3 regions of the Enterococcus sp. DIV0800 genome follow, and region 1 is predicted to be linked to each of the others. Evidence: riboswitches for the same ligand, from Rfam matches in the RefSeq annotation. Region 1 holds a riboswitch; each other region holds the start of a gene.
What was found. A riboswitch is a leader RNA that binds a small molecule or an ion and turns the genes downstream of it on or off. The one in region 1 is predicted to bind thiamine pyrophosphate.

Region 1 (2,266 bases):
AATGGGTTGTACAGGACCGATCGTTTTGGTCAACCCTAAACAGTTAACTGCCGCACAGAATGAATTAAAAAATGCGAATTATCTCTAAATAAGACGGACAGCTTTCTAGAAGGCTGTCCGTTTATTTTCGTTGAAAAATTATTAACAATTAGGATAATTTTGACTTATTATTATTTAATCATCAAGGGAAGACTGGCTAGTGAGGGCGTTGTATTTTCTTTCGTTTTTTAAAAGTTGTTGGTACGTTTTCAGCCGTTAAGTGCTGGAATTTTTGTTATACTGAAAAGGGGATGATTGTGATGGATCAATTAAAAAATATCTGTTGCTATGCACCCATGATGGTGTATGCAACACCAACAATTGAAGCAGAAGTAGATAAATTATGTTTGCAAATGGTTTCCCTTGCGGCCAGAGGCTGGAAGGCAGACCAGTTATATTATTATGCATTGGAGCACGGCAGTAAAATCCATGAGGCAGACTTAGTTATATCCGCAGATGTGAAAGGCTTAGTGATCATCTTTCGGTCTAAGCAAGAAAGACAGAAGCTGGAAGAAGCGGCCAGTGAATACGTTTGAATTATATATAGTTAAAAAATGTGCTGATTGCTTTAACTCGATGAAAATGAATGAGTGAACTTTATAGATGCAAGTTGAATTAGAGATTATTAGTCCTAATTCTTCTTGCATTTTTTCGTTCACTATAAAGAAAGTATAAAATTTTCATATGAATAAATCGCTTTACAACAGGCATAGTCATGTCCGGTTTCACGAACTTGCTTTATCAGCAATAAGCAAAAGCTGAGCGAGTTCGCGAAAGCCTTTCTTAATTTTGCTGACATTGTCGAATTCTTTAGATTAAAAGGCTTCATTTAGCCTAAAGCTAGTGGATTAATTTTATTTTCCACACTCCGATAGTCTGGCTATGAAAAATAATTTGGATGTCAGTCATGAAAAATTGAAATTTCGATCGTCTATCATAGGCCGCTGTGCTATACTTTTTTCAACTGAATGACACGAGGGGTGCTTATTGAAGCTGAGATCATACCCATTGAACCTGATACAGTTAGGACTGGCGCAGGGAAAGTGTGTTTTATTGACGATGCCCCCGGCCGCTTTTTTGTGGTCGGGTTTTCTATTGGTGAGGCCTCTTTTCATTTGGATCAATTGAAAGGAGGTCTTTTGTTCGTACAAAAACGAACTAGATTACAAAAGAGAAAGGAAAGAGTTGAATGACGTTTACAGAATTAGCGAGAAAAAAAGCAGAAGCATATTGGAAGGCTAGCTTTGAGCATCCTTTTATTCGAGAATTGGCTACAGGTGATCTGTCGCCAACCGTGTTTCGCTATTATTTACTTCAAGATCGTTATTATTTGGAGCATTTCGGTAAGCTCTATGATTTGATTGCAGAGCAAGCTGATGATCCAGAAGTTAGAGCAAGCTTGAAGGAGCATGCGGCAAATTTGGAATTGGGAGAAATGGCAGTTCGCGAGACATTTTTTTCTGAATTAAAGATCACGGAACAGGAGATTGAAGAAACAGCGATAGCTCCCACGGCTTATCATTATGTCTCCCATATGTATCGTCAATTGATTGATGGGACAGTCAATACCGCTTTTGCTGGAATGCTTCCTTGCGCGTGGCTCTACCAAGAAATCGGGTCTCAATTGATTGAAGCCGGATCTCCCAATCCGCTTTATCAGCGTTGGATCGAAACCTATGCGGACGCCGCAGAAGAGGTGGAAAAGGAACGTCAACTGTTAGATCGTTTGTATCAAGAGAGTTCGGTTGATGAGCAACAACAAATGATTGAGGCATTTGTGATTAGCTCAAAAATGGAGTGTGATTTTTGGGAAATGGCTTTGACGCTAGAACAATGGTAAAACGAATAAATTATTTTTTAGACAAATCGGCCAATTTGTTTATTAACAGCTTTGGCTTTTCTTCGCTATAATGATCGGCGAAGGGAATGAATAGAATGACCAATAAGAAAGTGTTTGTTGTAGCGCTCATTGCTCTTTCAGCAGGACTGGTTTTGTCTCCAGCGGTTAGTGCAGTTGAGACAAATGACGCAACGGGAAGCTCGGTCCCAACTACAGCAACAACGGAAAGCAGCAACTCAAAACTACCTCAGCAAGATAATATCGCCGCGCAACTGAAAGCGGCGACTGAACAATATGAAGCACGGAAGCAGCAGATTGCTCAGGATTTGGCAGATGCTCAGCAGCGGCGAGAAAAACGTCAGCAAGATTTACACAACGATTTTGAAG
Region 2 (2,266 bases), 1.2 Mb from region 1:
AGTGGATCGATTTTAATGATTTGACGATGTTGAAGGAGTTAACACCATTAGAAATTTCTGAATTGCTTTATTTTGGTCATATGCGGACACATCTGCATTCACCTTTCTTTTACAAACTACAAAACAACTTTGTTTATTTCAATCTAGGGAATGGAACAATGCGCGTTTATTATCGCTATCTCGATGAATTTTATCGGATCTTAGCCAGCAAATTGACTCGGATCGTTTTAGAAAAAGTCAACGATCGTCGTTCCTTTTTCCGCAAAGGTTCCTCCGTCGCTCATTTAGACGGTGAAATATTGAAAGAATTGTATCCGATTTTGCAAGAAGGCGCAATTTTTTGTTTTGGGCATTCCGAATTAATCAATAAAATCTACCATATCCCGATTTATTTATCTGACGAAAAAGGCTGGCGCCGTAGCTCCAAGAGTTATAAAAAGGAACAGCACGTCGCTGAACTTTCTTATGACAGCGCCAAACAAACTTGGCATTTGAACATCGAAAACGATGATCCTGTCTTCTCATTCCGTTAAAAAAGCATTCGCCTCTGGAAAAGATTTCCAAAAGCCAATGCTTTTTTTGTATGACGGAGATTGCTCTGTCAAAACCTCGATTAATGGCTGTGCTTTTCAATCAAGTTGCCATCTTTAGGCAAATACAGCTGGGGTACTTTTTCTAAGATTAGAACGGCCACAATTGCCGTGATGATCGCTGTCGCCAATCCGCTGGCGCCATTCATGACAAAGGAAAAGATCCACGGATTCATTCCCCACAAAGCATAGCTGCCCCAGAAAACGACACCGGCAACAAAGTGCCAGAAAAATCTTGCTCCCGTTCCCACCAGCGCGCCATAAACGATATTTTTGCGAGCGGAACTCAAATCTTGGTCCATTAATGCTTGTTGAACTTTTTTCGCATAGAGTCCTGCGAAACCAGCGAATGTAAAGGCAATCGGGTATTCAATCAATACTTGAACGACGCTAAGAAAATAAACATCCCCCGCCGGAAAATGTAAAATCCCCCAAATAAAGGCCGATAATAGCGCCGGTTTCACCCCACGGCGCAAAGCGAACAACGTCATAGGAATCATTCCTAATGAAATCGTGAAGCTGCTGCCGATCGTTGTTGGAATCAGTGACAACATAAAAGCCAATGCCGCTACGATCGTTCCTTCAATCATAATTCTTGTCTTACTCATAAAAAAACTCCTCCTTTTGAACATACAGTCCACAAAGGAGAAGTAATATCATTACTTCGTCACAATTCCTACGCTCGAATGACCGAAACAGGTACTAGGGTTTAGAGTAATCTCAATCTCAGCCCGAAGGCTCCCCTTTGTGAAAGTACTATTCTATTTTTAATTACATTGAGAGTATAGCAGATATCTGCCTAGTCGTAAATGTATAAAATACTTTTATCGTGAAATACTTTCTTGATCACCGCTAGGCGACAAGGTCGTGACTTTTTTGATCCGATCGATCGTCAGCATCACTAGTTGATTTTCTTGTGTACGAATCACAATGGAATCATTGGTGACTACTTTCGGCAGCCAACCTGAGATCGTTTCAAATTTTTCTTCATCTTTTTCATCTTGAACTTGAAGGACGACTAAACTATTTTGCAAAGAAGCCATCTTCAACTTGAGAAAAATATTCTCATTGGCTTGCTCTTGCGCACGTTTTTCAGCAGAATCATTCAAAAAATCCGAGATGAAACGATATGATGAATTCGAAAACAGCTTAATTAAATTCTTTTTAGGCTTCTCGCTTTTAGTCATTCGGCTTCCTCCTACCAAGAGCATGTTTGTGTAGTATGATTTTACTTAAATTTTTTGGAAAAAACAAGGAAACTAGCCTTTTTCAAAAAAAGTTAACCAATCATTTAATCCTTTTTGAATCAATTCATAAGTTTCCTCAAAATCACCCGTGTACCAGGGATCAGGAATACTTTCTCCCGCATGTTCGGGGACGCGATCCAAATATAAATAAATCTTCTCTTTCGTTTCCGCCGGTGCGATTGCTTTTAGGTCACGAACGTTTTCCTGATCCATGCCGATAATATAATCCGCTTCATAAAAATCAGTCGTGCTTACTTGCCGAGCCCGCATCCCTTTCGCCGAGATGTGATGTGCGGCCAAGATTTTTTCCGTGCCATGATGCGGCGGATTGCCAACCTCCCATTGACTGGTGGCAGCCGAGTCGACTTGAAAATTTTCTTCTTTCTGCTGTTCAAAAGCATCACGAAATATCGCTTCTGCCATCGGCGA
Region 3 (2,266 bases), 1.1 Mb from region 1:
GAAATAACTGACGGCACTCACTACCGCTGCTGCTCCAACCACTCCACTGCCTAGCAAGGCCGCGATCAATGCGCCCACCACATCACCGGTGCCAGTAAAACGATCCAACTCCGGTACGCCATTTTGCAAGCGCCAGCTATTCTTTTGATCCACCACCAGGTCTTGACTGCCCGTGGCTAAGAAAATCGTTCGTGGATAGTCCACCGTCAATTTTTGTAAAGCAAGCGTTAATTCCTCCAGCGCCGCTTCACTTTGATCCAACGGACTACCGTCCACCCCACGAGCCTGACTCGGTAACCCGCAAAAATTCCGCAGCTCAGAAATATTTCCCTTTACCACAGTGGGCTCCGCCGCTACCAGCAAACGGCCAACTTGATTTCGCACAGTACTGACACCATAGCCGACTAAATCCACGACCGTTGGCTTTTTCAGCTCTTTAGCCAATTCAGCAGCCCCCACTAAACTTTTTTCCCGTGTTTTTGACAAATGACCAATATTCAACAGCAAGCTGTCGGTCTGCTGAAACAGCTCCGCAAACTCCCGCTCGTCTGAAGCCATGATGGGTTTAGCCCCCACGTACAGCAAAGCATTGGCCACTGTTTCGCAAGTCACCTCATTCGTAATACAATGAACCAAGGGCGCATTTGCCAAAGGCATGCTCGCACTTATCTCAACCGTTTTCATTCAAACCTTCTCCCTTCAAAAAACAATCGCTGCCAGCGCTTGAATATTTTTGTTTCTTTCAGCTTCACCAAGACAACAAAGGCGATAGCGGAACCAATCAAGGTCGCTCCGATAAAACGCGGCGTATAAATCAGCCAATATAATTCCTGCTGACTGCCAGTAAACCAAACCATCACCGGATAAGACAGCAATGAGCCTAAGATTCCCGTCCCGAAAATTTCACCTACCATCGACCAGACGAGCTTTCTGCCAAACTTGTAGAACAGCCCTGCAAAAAAAGCCCCGAAGACTGCCCCCGTTAAAGCTAACGGTGGAATCCCCAACATCGTCATGCGAATCAACGCACAGACCAAAGCCATCATGGTACCGTAAAAAGGACCCAGCAATACTCCGGCAATAATATTCATGACGCTCGACATCGGCGCCATCCCTTCAATCCTCATTAACGGAGACAACACTACGTCTAAAGCAATCATCAACGCCAACAAGGTCAACTTATGGATACGATCTTTTTCCATGCAAACAGCCCCTTTTCCTCAAGAGATATTTGGGGCTGGTCGTTCCACTCTTGCTGCTAGAAAGTCATTGTAAAAATAGAAAAACCCAACCAAAAAAACTGGTCGGGTACAATTCATCACTAGCTACATTTCCCTTCGACAGTCTTAACTGCATCAGGTTCAGTGGGTATAATCTCAGCTAAATAGCACCCCAAATGTTTCTCTTCAATTTGTTTGAAGTATAACATACTTTTTTTATTCCAACTAGCTTATACTTAGGAAAAAGGAGGGAAACTTTTATGCCAAAACCAAATTTTTCCGCCATTCATCATGTGGCGATCATTGTTTCTGATTATCAGAAGGCTCGTAACTTTTATGTCGATATCTTAGGTCTGCCCATCATTCGTGAAAATTATCGTCCAGAACGAGAGGATTATAAATTGGATTTGCAGCTAAATGACGCTGAATTAGAAATTTTTGCCGCAAATAACCCGCCTCAACGTCCCAGTTTTCCTGAAGCGGCCGGTTTGCGTCATCTCGCTTTTAAAACAGAAGACATCGAAGCGACAGTCGCCTACTTAAAGGAACAAGGGGTGGACTGCGAACCTTTACGCAGCGATGATTTTACCGGTGAACGGATGACGTTCTTTTTCGATCCCGATGGTTTGCCGTTAGAGCTACACGAATAAAAAAGCGGCAGAATTTGCTCTGCCGCTTTTTCTATGCTTCATCAACAGGATACTTGATGGCATTTTTCTTTAATTTTTCACTGATGATCTCATCAATATCGAAGTCCAAATTATCTGCCATCATATACGAATAGATCAAAACATCCGCTAGCTCTTCTTTCAAACGTTCGGTTTGGGTTCGCGCTTCTTTCGAGTCCTTCCATTGAAAAAGCTCTAATAGCTCCGCCGCTTCTAGTGTAATCGACAGCGCCAGATCCTTTTCATTATGAAAGGGACGCCAGTTTCGTTCGTCACGAAATTGATTGATTTTTTCCATACTGTTCATAGTCAACCTTCTTTCGCTCCTATTCTACCACAGAAACAAGACTGCGCTTTTCCGCCAGCTCACTGACCATC

Region 2: linked by a shared signal. The riboswitch ahead of thiT (energy-coupled thiamine transporter ThiT) and the one ahead of tenA (thiaminase II) in region 1 are both predicted to bind thiamine pyrophosphate.
Region 3: linked by a shared signal. The riboswitch ahead of thiW (energy coupling factor transporter S component ThiW) and the one ahead of tenA (thiaminase II) in region 1 are both predicted to bind thiamine pyrophosphate.

The regions. Positions count from the first base shown of each region.
Region 1 covers NZ_CP187898.1:969,758-972,023, forward strand. Annotated here, with positions in the region: gene grdD (glycine/sarcosine/betaine reductase complex component C subunit alpha) at 1-88, shown strand, start outside; gene IGI54_RS04650 (hypothetical protein) at 336-575, shown strand; TPP riboswitch at 1,006-1,098, shown strand; gene tenA (thiaminase II) at 1,229-1,879, shown strand; gene IGI54_RS04660 (LPXTG cell wall anchor domain-containing protein) at 1,975-2,266, shown strand, end outside.
Region 2 covers NZ_CP187898.1:2,243,977-2,246,242, forward strand. Annotated here, with positions in the region: gene IGI54_RS10835 (hypothetical protein) at 1-533, shown strand, start outside; gene thiT (energy-coupled thiamine transporter ThiT) at 614-1,198, opposite strand; TPP riboswitch at 1,247-1,345, opposite strand; gene IGI54_RS10845 (hypothetical protein) at 1,415-1,777, opposite strand; gene IGI54_RS10850 (low molecular weight protein-tyrosine-phosphatase) at 1,850-2,266, opposite strand, start outside.
Region 3 covers NZ_CP187898.1:2,396,765-2,399,030, forward strand. Annotated here, with positions in the region: gene IGI54_RS11555 (hydroxyethylthiazole kinase) at 1-684, opposite strand, end outside; gene thiW (energy coupling factor transporter S component ThiW) at 681-1,202, opposite strand; TPP riboswitch at 1,316-1,405, opposite strand; gene gloA2 (SMU1112c/YaeR family gloxylase I-like metalloprotein) at 1,481-1,870, shown strand; gene IGI54_RS11570 (nucleotide pyrophosphohydrolase) at 1,902-2,195, opposite strand; gene IGI54_RS11575 (helix-turn-helix domain-containing protein) at 2,215-2,266, opposite strand, start outside.